One region of the Paenibacillus sp. Dod16 genome, then DNA from elsewhere that is predicted to be linked to it. Evidence: riboswitches for the same ligand, from Rfam matches in the RefSeq annotation. Region 1 holds a riboswitch; the other holds the start of a gene.
What was found. Region 1 has a riboswitch for FMN ahead of ACPV3A_RS35075 (DMT family transporter). Riboswitches for the same ligand answer to the same signal wherever they lie in the genome.

Region 1 (6,522 bases):
AACGGTTAAAGGCAAAATTAAAAATGAGTCCGGTACAGTACCGAACTCATTTTGAGAAAGCTGCCTAATGAAATAACCGTGTCTAACTTTTGGGGGTCACTTCAATCCGGATCGGCTTTTTCTACAAACGTATGATTTTATTGCAATTGCGGGGAAGCTTCGGATTGCTGTCTGGAAATAATAAACAGTACGACCCAGATCAGCAGGAATCCCAGAAGCTGAGGACCTGTCACGATCTGCTGGAATACGATCCAGTTGATGAGCACGCCCACCATGGGAAAACTCAATTCCGCGAGTGTTGCCACGGAGGCTTTGGTCGTGGTTAATCCTTTATAATAAACCAGCAAGCTCAGGAGACCCGGCAGTAATGCCTGACCGATCAGGTTCAGCGATACCAAGGCAAAGGCCCCGGTATTCCAGGCCGGCATATTCCATGCTGCACCCTCGCTCCACGTGATGACGGTCAGGAGCGGCAGGGCAAGCACGAAGCGCAGCGAGGTTACCGTCTCGTATTTCACTTTGCCTACCATCAGGCGCCCCATGACGGTTGAACCGCCCCACAGCGCTGCTGCGCCTAAAGACAAGAGACTGCCAACTTGAATAAACTCATTCCAATGGCCAATCGGCAAGGTTAAACCGAAAGTCAGTAAATACGTGCCCGCCATCGCGATGATGAGCAGTATGCCGAAATGGCGCGGAAGCTTCTCTTTCAGAAGCAGGCTGGCCAGAATGATGGCAAACAGCGGCTGCAGCTTCTGAAGCAGCAGGACGGCATTCAGATTGCCGCTCGACAGCCCCATCGTGAACAATACGGTAGCCAATGCCGAGCCGCCCCAGGATATAAACAGCAGAGCACCGACATGATTCCAGCCAAGGCCTTTTAGTTCCTCCCGGTTCTTCCACAATACAGGAATTGCAATCAAGGAAATAATGATATGTTCAAGCAAAACGATCTGTGCCGAAGTCAGATTCTTAAGCAGAATGACCCGGAATAAGGGGTCTACGCCCCACAGGGCGGCTCCCAAAACGACGAGCCAGAACCCTCCCTTAAAACGTCGACTTGCCTGTGTGTCGGAACCATAGGGTTTCACCTTGACTCCAGTATTAATATTACTCATCTTGCCCTCTCCTGTCTTGAATACGGAGGTCTTACTAGCAGAAAGCCCCCGTCATCGACATATGTCGACGTAAACGGGGGCTGATCAAATAAGCCTGCGCCCGAATGGAAAATTTCGCATCCACGGCAAACTCATCTTTGATCTTCTCCCATCCGGACTTTACCGTCGGCCTTGGAATTGCACCAAGTCAGTCGCTGCGATCAGATTCACACCAGAACGCAGCGAGTCGCGGGCTGAGTTTCGTTCACGCCGGAACGAAGCATCACCGCCGGTTAGGAATTTCACCTTACCCCGAAGATCCATATTCATGTTTTATTTTTGTAATGCATTCACACTCACTAATTAACCGATAATTCCTATGAGCTTAGTTGATATATTGAAATTATAACATGAATTCTTTCATGTAAATACATCTATTTTCAAAATAAATGAAATTAGACTTGAATACAATGAAAAATCTCACGTTCAACCAATACTTACTGAGAATTATACAGCAAGTATCGATTTGTTACCAGTATGATTTTTTGGTATTTATTCATTTTAGGTGATATCGAATATCTTGTAGCTGGAACGGGTACCGACCGCACCAGCCTGAAGACATAACAGATCGAGAGCGTCCTTGATATTAAGACTCATTCCGCCTGCTTGAGGCAACGACATCGATAGATCTGTTGAACTGGCGGCGGATTCACTCTCGTACTGCTTCGTCTCGCTTAACAGCATTTTGCTCCCATCCGGTTGAACCATATACTGACGCAAATAACCGCTTTCCCTTACGGTTACCAGCTTTCCCTTATTCTCTTCTTCCTCCTTGCTCTTCTGGAGCAGCTGTTCAAATCCGCCTTGGGCTGATTCGGCGCCCATCCGTTTCACCTGACTCCAGTATGTATATGCAGACGCAATGCGCATGAACCCACATCCTTATCCCATCGTTAATCTAACACTTACGGATATTATCGGATACCAGCGCACTTCTCTTTAACCGCTCGCAATTTACATTGTTATAAAAAAAATGTCCTTAAGGTTTCAGTAACCTTAAGGACGGTCTTATAATTCTAATGGATTCCTGCTTCGCTTAGTTCATAAAGTTCAATGCTGCCAAAGTACGTTTCAGAACAAGTGCCGCTTGCGCACGGGTAACCGAATCGAGTGCACCGAAATGACCATGGTTGTCACCCCGCAGGATGCCTTGCTCCGTAAGACTGGCAATATGGGCAGCCGCCCAAGCAGGGATGGATGCCTGATCTTTGAATTCAATACTGGCATTCGCACTCTGGTTCGGCAGGTCTGTCGGATCCACCGCCTCCATGGCCCTGGTGATCATTACGGCCATTTCCGCTCGAGTCATGCTGGCATTGGGCAAGAAGGCACCGCCAGTGCCGCCCTCGATCAAGCCGTAACGCAACGCTGCGCCGATCTCGCCGGCATACGCGGAGGCATCCTGAACATCCTTGAATGCTCCGCTCTCGATGACCGGACTAAGTCCCATCGCGCGGACCAGCATTGCCGTAAACTCTGCTCTCGTGATTACTTTGCCCGGCGCGTACGAGTTAGCGTTAACTCCGTTCACGAGCAGCTTGGAAGCCATGGATTCGATTTCCGCTTTCGCCCAGTGGCCGTTTAGATCGGCAAAGCTTTTCTTATACTGCAGCAGTGCGTAAATGCCGTTTCCGGCATGCTTCACTTCGATGGCCGGTTTACCATTCCACGTCGTCGCTGTGGCCGGTACAAATCGGAAGCTTCCCGCATCTGCGTCAAAAATTACAGCAGTGACCGAATTCGAAGCTGTCCCTGCCGGCAGCGGCAGGATGCGGCTGATGACGCGCTTCCCGAAATCCTTCCGTTCTTGCTCTGCGCCTGGTGCTCCAACCGCTACGCCAAACTGAAGCGCTCCGTTCGCAGCCATCGAGGCACCCATGGAAGCTGCCTTGCTTATCATAGCATCCGTTACCTTGCTGGCTGCCGGAGCCACGGATACCTTCACTTGGATGCTGCCAGAGCCTTGAGCCGGCTTCAGAACCTCATCCAAATGTAGAGCCGTCACTGGAAGACGGAAGGCTCCAAGTGCGGTCTCCAGCACCAGGGTCACATTCGAATTCCGTTCCATGGCGAGCTTCAGACCTGCTGCCGAAAGGGATAACTCGGCTGCACGGTTCAACTCCGGAGCCCGAATAATGAGTTCCTGCTGCCCGTTCGCAGACAATCCGGCAACTGCCTTCTTCCACGCCTCTTCCTTCACCGTAATGCGGTCCACTGCTCCGCCTGCATCAGTTATATTCAGATCCTTGCCTGCCATTACGTTTGGCAATGATGTGTTTCCGCCAGAGGAAGGAGGATTAGGCTGTGATACCGGCGGTGTTACGGAACCGCCTCCCGACCCGCCTGATCCAGATCCAGGAGAAGAGCCGTCGCCCGGATTCGCCGGTTTCTTCTGCTCCGTAATTCTCCCCTCGACCTTAGGCGTAACCTTACCGCCCAGCTTGTTCACATATTCCATAAAAATTTCATAATCCGGGTAACCCAGATCCTCGTTGTATTTTCCTTCGGCAATCGCATCGGCAAAGGATTTATATCCATCCCCGCCCTTGGCTACAAAGCTGTTCGTTGCCATCCGGTACGTCTCGGTCAATACCAGAGGTTTGTAGCTTCCGTCCTTCATGATCTGTACGTCGAACACTTTATCGCCTGCCGGAGCGCTAGGATCCCATTTGAATTTCATCCCGGCGATTTGCGGGAACTTCCCTGGCAGATCCGCCAGTTTGGCACCGCTTATTCCGTTTTCCAATCCGTCTTTCAGCTGCTGTCCCGTGACATCCATGACAAACAGCGTATTCCCGAATGGCATCACTGTTCTCAGCTCGCCCATCGTGATTTCGCCCTCATCGATCGCGGCGCGAATACCTCCACCATTGGTGAGGGCAATATCAGCATTCTTAAGCTCTTTGGCTTTAGCCAGCATGCCATCCGCAATCAGATTGCCGAGATTCGTCTCCTTGGAGCGGACATTCTCGCGTTTGCCATCAAGTACGACGCCTGCAGTACCGATAACCTGCTTCATCAGTTCTTCCAATTCCGCTTTGTAAGGAGCCAGCATATCCTTGGCCTGCGTGTCTTCCTGGACCGTACTGTCTACCGGAATCAGCTTGCCGTCGAGTTCGCCGTCGCCAACGAGAACAACGCCGTTTTTGTCAAACTGCAGGTCTACCCGGCCGAGGAACTTGCCCCATTCATTCGCCTGCACGATGACGGTTGGTGTACCGTGTTGATTGTCCGTCACCACTTCCGGTGCATTGAGCGTTGTATGGGTATGGCCTCCGACAATGAGGTCGATGCCTTCGACGGCCTCGGCCAGCGCCTGATCTTTAGCGTAACCCAGGTGAGACAAGGCGATGATCTTATCAAGCCCGTCCTTCTCCATCGCTTCAACCGTTGCCTGGGCCGAAGTCACCGCATCGCGGAAGACTACGTCTTTCCCTGGGCTGGACGTCTCGGCCGTATCCTCGGTCGTTAGGCCGAATACCCCGATCTTTTGGCCGTCAACCAGCAATGTCACGTATGGATATACCCCGTTATTTGCCGTCGTCTTTGGCTGATCGGTATCGATCACCGCCGGCTTACGAATCAGGTGCGAGATGTTAGCATCCTGACTAAGATCCACATTCGCGCTGACAAGCGGGAATTGCGCCTTGCTCACGAAATCTGCAAGCGTCTTGGTGCCTTGATCGAATTCGTGGTTACCGAACGTCATCGCGTCATAACCCATATAGTTCATGAAGGCCAGATCCGCCAGCCCAAACCATTTGGTGAAATACAGATCGCCGGAGAATACATCCCCTGCATCCAGCAGCAGGCTGTTCCCGCCTTCGCTTCGGACCTCCTGAACCAGCGTAGCTCGTCTGGCCACTTCCGCCAGATGCGCGTGGGTATCGTTGGTATGCATCACCGTTAACTTCCAAGGTTCTCCATCGGCTGAATCATCCGTTACCTTAACCGGCACTACCGCTGATCCGTAGCCATCCTTGCTCAGAACGGTAATCACGGCTTCCCCTGCGGAGACCGGCGTAACCAGGCCGTTCTGGTCTACGGCAGCTACCATTTCGTTGGAGGAACTCCAAGCCAGCTCGGTTGAACCGCCTTGGATCGGCTCCACGCTTGCCTGCAATAGTTCCGGTGCGCCGCCTGGACTCAGCTTCAGCGATGACTTGTCCAGCGTAATTTTGGTTACCTGGAGCTCCAGCAGGGCCACCGTTCCACTGACCTCATTAGCGACCAGCAGCAGCGGCCGTCCTGTCTTGCTGTCCGCGGCCGGAATAAAGTCCAGTCCCTCCGGGCCGGAATCCGACTCTATCCCGCCGTTAAAATTCCGTGTGTTGGTATAGTTCAGAAACGCAGGATCGGATGGATTCGTTACATCATACGTCATAACCCCGCCAATGCGCTCCAGTCCGACAAAAGCCAGCGTTTTCTGTCCGACCTTACCCACGGCAACATATTCCGGTTCAGGTCCTTTCTTGGCGCTGCGGCTGTCCAGATCGGTTTTGTCATTGCTGGCATTGAAATGATTCGGCAAGCGCTCGGCCGTAATCTTCTCAAAATCACTGCCGCTGTCGTACACCTGGGACATGTCGGCTGCATTCCAGATGGAGAATGAACGACCTCCATACAGATATAGTCCTTCAGTACCCATATCGCCGGCAACTTCAACCTTGTCATAGGTGGTTCCCTTGTCAGCCAAAAATTGAGCTGCCTGAGACAACGGATCCAGACTAGGCTTCATTTTGCCAATGTTGCTTTCATTGCTTCGGTCATCCCAGCCGGTAGCATCCCCTTCGTTCGCGGACAGGATATACTGCTGTCCGTTCACGCTATAGGTCGCAATTCCGTCCGGCATATACATGCCGTAAAAAGGAACGTTCTCAAACTTGATTTGTCCATCCTTCAGAAGGTCGAGCTGATTCTCTGGTTGATTGAAATCTTTATACCCGAGCCCTTTGACCGATTGAATACGCTTCGCGGCGATATCGACCACGGCGATTGCATTATTCTCCTGCAAGGCGACATATGCCGTCAGCTCATCCTCGGACAATGAGATGTATTCGGGTTCCAGATCACGAATCGCTTCAGCTTTGGTTCCGGTGCTGCGAATTTGCCCGTCCGCTTCCACAGGTCCGCGAATATGCACCTGATCGTCAATGATCGACGGGTCATCAAATTTCAGATGATTTGCTTCGCCTGATAAGGTGTCGATAATCGTAATGCTTCCTTCCGGATCAGGAGCGGTCTCCGTACGAGGCTCGCCTTCATCCGCCGTCAGGATATAACGGCCATCGGACGTATACTTGACCATGTCCGGCTGGATGCCGGTTTCAAAAGATCCGATCAAACCGCCGTCATAGTCGAGCAC
Region 2 (6,522 bases), on a different contig from region 1:
AATCCGAGAGGCGAGCAATAACAATAACACAAATGTTGTGTTGAAAAATCCATTTTGATTACCTTCCGTTGTCTGCTATACTGTGAACAATTATTCGATTACCCTATTTTGAATCAATGGATCGGAGGAATTGTAAGCATGTTTTTACACGGTACAAGCAAGATTAACGATCAGGGGCATTTGGAAATCGGCGGGTGTGACACATCCGATTTGAAAGCTCAATATGGAACACCATTATATATTGTAGACGAGCAGTCGGTTCGCAATCGTTGTCGGGAATACATCGAGGCCTTCAAGGCGTCCGGCTTGAAGTTCCAAGTCGCGTATGCAAGTAAGGCGTTTTGCGTGATGGCCATGTGCCAATTGGCCGACCAGGAAGGTATGTCGCTTGACGTCGTATCAGACGGAGAGCTGTACACCGCACTTGAGGCCGGATTCCCGGCAGACCGGATTCATTTCCACGGAAATAATAAAACCCCGGAAGAAATTGAGATGGCGCTGGATGCGGAAATTGGCTGTTTCGTTGTCGATAACGTAGTTGAACTGCATATGCTGCAAGCGATTGCTGCCGAGAAGAATCGGAAGGTCAACATTCTGCTACGCGTGACACCGGGTGTTGAGGCTCATACGCATGAGTATATCTCAACAGGCCAAACGGATTCGAAATTTGGCTTTGATATCGGCAACGGCTCTGCTTATGAAGCGGTGAAGCTTGCCGAGGCTCAAGCGAACATTCATCTGATGGGTATTCATTCCCATATCGGCTCCCAGATTTTTGAGGTGGAAGGCTTTCAGATGGCTGTTCAGCGCGTAGCTGAATTCGCGGCTTCCGTTAAAGAAGGTTTGGGGGTTGTGTTCAAGGTTGTAAACCTTGGGGGTGGTTTCGGTATCCGTTACGTGGATGGCGATACGCCGCTTCAAGTATCCCAGTATGTAAAAGCGATCACGGATGCCGTGAAGACCCATTTTGCGGGCCTTGGCTCCGAACTTCCTGAAATTTGGGTGGAACCGGGCCGGAGCATTGTTGGTGATGCAGGCACCACCCTGTATACGGTGGGCACAAGCAAGGATATTCCCGGAGTGCGTAAATACGTTGCCGTAGACGGCGGAATGACGGACAACCCGCGCCCGGCGCTGTACGAGTCGAAATATGAAGCGCTGCTGGCGAACCGGGCGAATGAGAAACCGGAAGAAACGGTATCCATTGCCGGCAAGTGCTGTGAGAGCGGAGACATGCTCATCTGGGACTTGGAGCTTCCGAAGGTAGCAACAGGCGATTTGCTGGCCGTATCCTGCACAGGCGCATACAACTATTCCATGGCTAGCAATTACAACCGCATCCGCAAACCTGCAGTCGTGTTCGTGAAGGACGGACAGAGCAAGCTGGTCGTACGCCGTGAGTCGCTTGCGGACATCATCAGTCATGATGTGGTGCCGGCAAGTGTAACCAAAGAAACCGTAACCAATTAAACTGAAGTTTGTTTTACGGCTCTAAAACCCAAGAGGGCCCGCCACTGCCTCCGGCTGCGGTCAGGGCTCTTTGGTTTGCCTTGGACTTGATATAGGATGTGTAAACGGGGGACAAGATCGTTTTTGCTTCGAAGCTCAATTCATAGTAAACTATAGAATGCATTGTAAAAAATCGATTAAAGCGTTCTAATAACGGAAGGAGATAACACATATGGCTAAAAAAGCGAAGATCACATTAGAGAACGGCAAAGAGGTAGTGCTTGATCTGTTCGAGAATGATGCACCGAATACGGTAGCTAATTTTGAGAAATTGGCGAACTCCGGTTTTTATAACGGTCTTGTATTTCACCGCGTAATTCCTGGGTTCGTTGCTCAAGGCGGCTGCCCACAGGGAACGGGAACCGGCGGTCCTGGCTATACCATCAACTGCGAGATCAATCCTAACAAGCATGAGCGTGGAAGCTTGGCCATGGCGCATGCCGGCCGCAACACGGGCGGAAGCCAGTTCTATGTATGCTACGAGCCGCAGCCGCATTTGGACGGACAACATACGGTGTTCGGTAAAGTTGTAGAGGGCATGGAGTATGTGGATGCATTCAAAGGCCGCGACAAAATGGAAAAAGTAGAAGTATACGAAGCGTAACCATTAGCTTCTGGTCAGGACAGGCTCACTCATAAGGGTGAGCCTGTTTTTAATATTCCGGGGAGGGGTTAGGCAGGGTCAGGGAATAATTGGCGGAGCTCCTCCGGAACAGGCCGGCTTTTTCGAGTATGTATATCCATCGCCACACTGGTAACGGCGGCATCCGCGCACAGCTCTCCCTGTTCGTTGTATATCGTCTGAATCAGCACATAACTCGTACGACCCATAGTCTGCGGTTCGGTCACGATCGTCAGCCGTTCGCCCTGGCCGCACTCCTTGCGGTAATTAATATTGATATTGACGGTAACGGTCTGGACACCGAGCCGTTTCAATAGGTCATATTGAAGATTTCCTGCTTCGTACCATTCCTCACGGCCCCACTCCAGATATTCCAGGTATTTGGCGTTGTTTACATGTCCGTTGACGTCGATCTCCGTAGGACGGACGACAATGTCCAGCGATGTTTTCATCGTTGCGTGCTCCTTTTCAACTGTATCTAGTTCCTGTGTTTATCCTAATCTAACTGTTCTCCCTTGGGGAAGAATTCTCCTTCTACATTCAATACACATATTGGCATTAAGTTATAGGCTTTAAAAAAGTTAGTTGTTTTTCTTGCAATTTTCAAAAGGTGGTGATAAGATTCTTCATAAGATCAAACAATTTCATATGTTTAATCCTTCGGGGCAGGGTGAAATTCCCTACCGGCGGTGATGAACGCAGTGATTGAGCTTTAGAAAGCAGATGGCTGCGTCTTAGTCCGTGACCCGGATACGCGTGTGTTGTTACACACCGTATGCGGTGGACCTGGTGAAAATCCGGGACCGACAGTATAGTCTGGATGGGAGAAGGAGTGAAAGACACATAAGCAACAAGTGCTATTTGTGTCTGTGCACACAACGCGCTATGCGTTATGTGCAGGTTTTCACATGCAATTCAAACCTGTGCTTGCGATGATTAGATGTCGTCGGTAACGGATTTGAATCGTTTGTTATAGGCAAAACCTGCGATCATAACGGTTATTTAGTGTGTCGATTATTAACTTCCATCAAGCCCTGTTAAGGATTCCCCGAATCTTTGGCAGGGCTTTTTTGTGTGGACGTTGAGAAAGGGGCATGTTTAGCATGGATATCGTCAACGATGAATTCTATATGTCACTTGCGCTGGACCTGGCTGAACGTGCGCAGGGCCAAACCGGGATTAATCCGGTTGTGGGCTGTGTCGTCGTTAAGGATGGCGCGCTTGCAGGGGTGGGAACACATCTGGAGCGCGGAACACCGCACGCTGAAGTTCATGCTCTGAATATGGCTGGCAGCAAAGCAGCGGGCAGTACGGTGTACGTGACACTGGAGCCCTGCAGTCACTACGGTACGACGCCGCCATGCAGCGAGAGGCTGATTGCCGAAGGTGTTCAGCGAGTGGTTGTTGCTTGCGAGGACCCCAATCCTCTTGTTGCGGGCAATGGGATCCAAATGCTGCGCGCAGCGGGAATCAGGGTTGAGATCGGTGTCCTTAAGGAACGTGCTCTTCGCTTGAACGAAACCTTCATTAAATTCATTACGACGGGTCAGCCTTTCGTAACGTTAAAGACAGCCAGCACGCTGGACGGCAAGATCGCATCGAAAACCGGTGATAGCAAGTGGATATCCAATGAGGAATCAAGAGAGCTTGTGCATACGCTGCGTCATCGTCACCAGGGCATCATGGTAGGCGTGTCTACCGTAATCGCGGATAATCCAAGCCTGACGACAAGACTTGGCGTGGAAGGCTTGCATCCGGTTAGGATCATTGTGGATTCCAGCTTGCGAATCCCGCTCCACAGCCATGTCGTGACAGACGGTTTGGCGCCGACATGGGTCTTGACGACGGAGCAGGCGGATGAGAAGAACCGGTCCGTGCTGGAAGAGCAAGGAATTCAGGTTATCCCCTGCGGGCCAGGACCGCGTGTGGATCTGAAGGCTGCACTGGTGAAACTGGGGCAAAAGGGGATTGCCTCCATTTTGCTGGAGGGCGGGGGCACGCTGAATGGCTCAATGCTGGAACAGAAGCTGGTGGATCGGCTCATCCAGTTGATCGCCCCTAAGATTATTGGTGGATACGATTCCCCGGGAAATTACATGTTCAGCGGGTATGAGCAGATGAATCAAGCGATTCAGCTGACAGGACTTGAGACCGAAAGACTTGGCGACAATATTTACGTCACCGGGATTCCGGTCTGGAAATAAGGAGAAAGAAAGGAGGGAAGCCTGTGTTTACTGGATTGGTTGAGGAGATCGGCGAGATGAGGCGGATCGGACGGAAGGGCGAAGCCATGCTGCTGAGCATTTCCGCGAGCCGGATTATGGATGATTTAAAGCTGGGGGACAGCGTATCCGTTAATGGCGTTTGCTTGACAGCTACAACCATTGACAAAGGTATATTTACGGTAGACGTGATGCCGGAAACCTATAGAAATACCAATCTTAAGGAACTGCAGCCAGGCGGAAAGGTGAATCTGGAACGGGCGATGGCGGCCGGAGGCAGATTCGGAGGCCATATCGTTCAGGGGCATGTGGATGGCGTAGGCGTCATTCGCAGCGTGCAGGCAGATCAGAATGCTGTGGTATACGAGATTGCGCCCGCGAATGGGGACATATTCAAATATATCATTCCGAAAGGCTCCGTCACCCTGGATGGAATCAGCTTGACCGTTGTCAAAACGACAGATTCCTCCTTTACGGTATCCATCATCCCCCATACGCTGGCGGAGACGGTGCTGGCTTATAAAAAAGCGGGCGATACGATTAATATCGAATGCGACATTTTAGGGAAATATGTAGATCACCTGCTGCATTACGGCTCAGAAGGGGCCGGCAGCAAAGGCGGAACAAAACCGGGGATCAGCAGGGATTATCTTGCGGAACACGGATTTGCCTAAGCCTGGTGATTCACATAGAGTCTCCATGAGGAAGAAGGAGGAGTAGCGATGGATGAGCGCTTTTCATTTCATACAATCGAAGAGGCGTTAACCGATTTGAAGGAAGGCAAGGTCGTCATTGTCGTCGATGATGAAGACCGTGAGAATGAGGGTGATTTTATCGCATTAGCAGATAAGGCAACCCCGGAGGTCATTAATTTTATGATCACCGAAGGCCGTGGGCTCGTATGTTTGCCCATGACGCAGGCCAGAGCCCAGGAGCTCGACCTCAAACCGATGGTTACCCAAAATACGGACTTTCATGGAACGGCCTTTACGGTTTCCATTGATCATAAGGACACTACGACAGGCATATCGGCCTATGAGCGGTCCATCACCGTCAAAGGCATTTTGGATTCGAATGCATCTGCGTCCGATTTCCGAAGACCAGGTCATATGTTCCCGTTGATCGCAAAAGATGGAGGCGTCCTGCGCCGGGCAGGACATACGGAGGCCGCTGTCGATCTTGCCAGATTGAGCGGCTCCTATCCGGCCGGCGTCATCTGCGAGGTAATCAAGGAAGACGGCACAATGGCACGGCTGCCGGACCTTGTGGAGATTGCGAAGAAGCATGAGCTGAAGCTGATTAGCATCAAGGATCTGATTCATTACCGCAATGAAAAAGAAAAGCTTGTCCAGCGAGAGGTAGCTGTGCGGATGCCGACCGACTTCGGCGTGTTTCAGGCCGTAGCCTACACCAACGACGTGGACAATAAAGAGCATGTTGCCTTGGTAAAAGGGGAGATCGACGGGAATGAGCCTGTCCTCGTGCGCGTGCATTCCGAGTGTCTGACAGGAGATGTGTTTCACTCCCATCGCTGCGATTGCGGTCCCCAGTTCGAGGCGGCACTCCGCCAAATCGATGAAGCAGGCAGAGGCGTTCTTCTCTACATGCGCCAGGAGGGGCGGGGCATCGGCTTAATCAACAAATTGAAAGCCTACAAGCTGCAGGAAGAGGGACTCGACACCGTGGACGCGAACCTGAAGCTCGGTTTTGCGGCGGATCTGCGCGATTACGGCATCGGAGCCCAGATCCTGAAGGATCTGGGGATCAGAAAAATCCGCTTGCTGACAAACAATCCGCGCAAAATCAAAGGCCTCGAGGGTTACGGTCTTGAGGTTGTGGAGCGCGTTCCGATCCAAATGCCGGAGAACGAGGATAACACGGGCTACCTGCATACCAAGCAAGCCAAGCTCGGTCATATGCTGAAATTCAGCGATATCGAGCAGAACGAGAGTGCCAACTAATCACCATATAACAAAAGGTCTTATTTGAGAAGACGGATTTGCCTGAGCATAATAAGCAGAGGAGCAAATCAGTTCTGGAGAAGCGGTAGCGGTCGCCTTTAAATCCTGATTTCCACCTTGAAAAAATAGATCATGAAATCAGGATTTAACAGCGATCGGAAGAACGATTTGATCCGGCAGCGACTTGTTGCGAAGCAATGACTATGAT

Region 2: it holds a riboswitch for FMN, as region 1 does, so the genes downstream of both, ribD (bifunctional diaminohydroxyphosphoribosylaminopyrimidine deaminase/5-amino-6-(5-phosphoribosylamino)uracil reductase RibD) here and ACPV3A_RS35075 (DMT family transporter) in region 1, are expected to answer to the same signal.

The regions. Positions count from the first base shown of each region.
Region 1 covers NZ_JBNDYG010000072.1:53,678-60,199, reverse strand. The annotation lists partial or broken gene ACPV3A_RS35080 (IS3 family transposase) at 1-68, shown strand, start outside; gene ACPV3A_RS35075 (DMT family transporter) at 138-1,118, opposite strand; FMN riboswitch at 1,255-1,421, opposite strand; gene ACPV3A_RS35070 (hypothetical protein) at 1,659-2,027, opposite strand; gene ACPV3A_RS35065 (choice-of-anchor I family protein) at 2,194-6,522, opposite strand, start outside.
Region 2 covers NZ_JBNDYG010000005.1:199,193-205,714, reverse strand. The annotation lists gene ACPV3A_RS05745 (spore germination protein) at 1-21, shown strand, start outside; gene lysA (diaminopimelate decarboxylase) at 139-1,470, shown strand; gene ACPV3A_RS05735 (peptidylprolyl isomerase) at 1,682-2,113, shown strand; gene ACPV3A_RS05730 (acyl-CoA thioesterase) at 2,182-2,583, opposite strand; FMN riboswitch at 2,784-2,967, shown strand; gene ribD (bifunctional diaminohydroxyphosphoribosylaminopyrimidine deaminase/5-amino-6-(5-phosphoribosylamino)uracil reductase RibD) at 3,235-4,335, shown strand; gene ribE (riboflavin synthase) at 4,359-5,027, shown strand; gene ACPV3A_RS05715 (bifunctional 3,4-dihydroxy-2-butanone-4-phosphate synthase/GTP cyclohydrolase II) at 5,076-6,314, shown strand.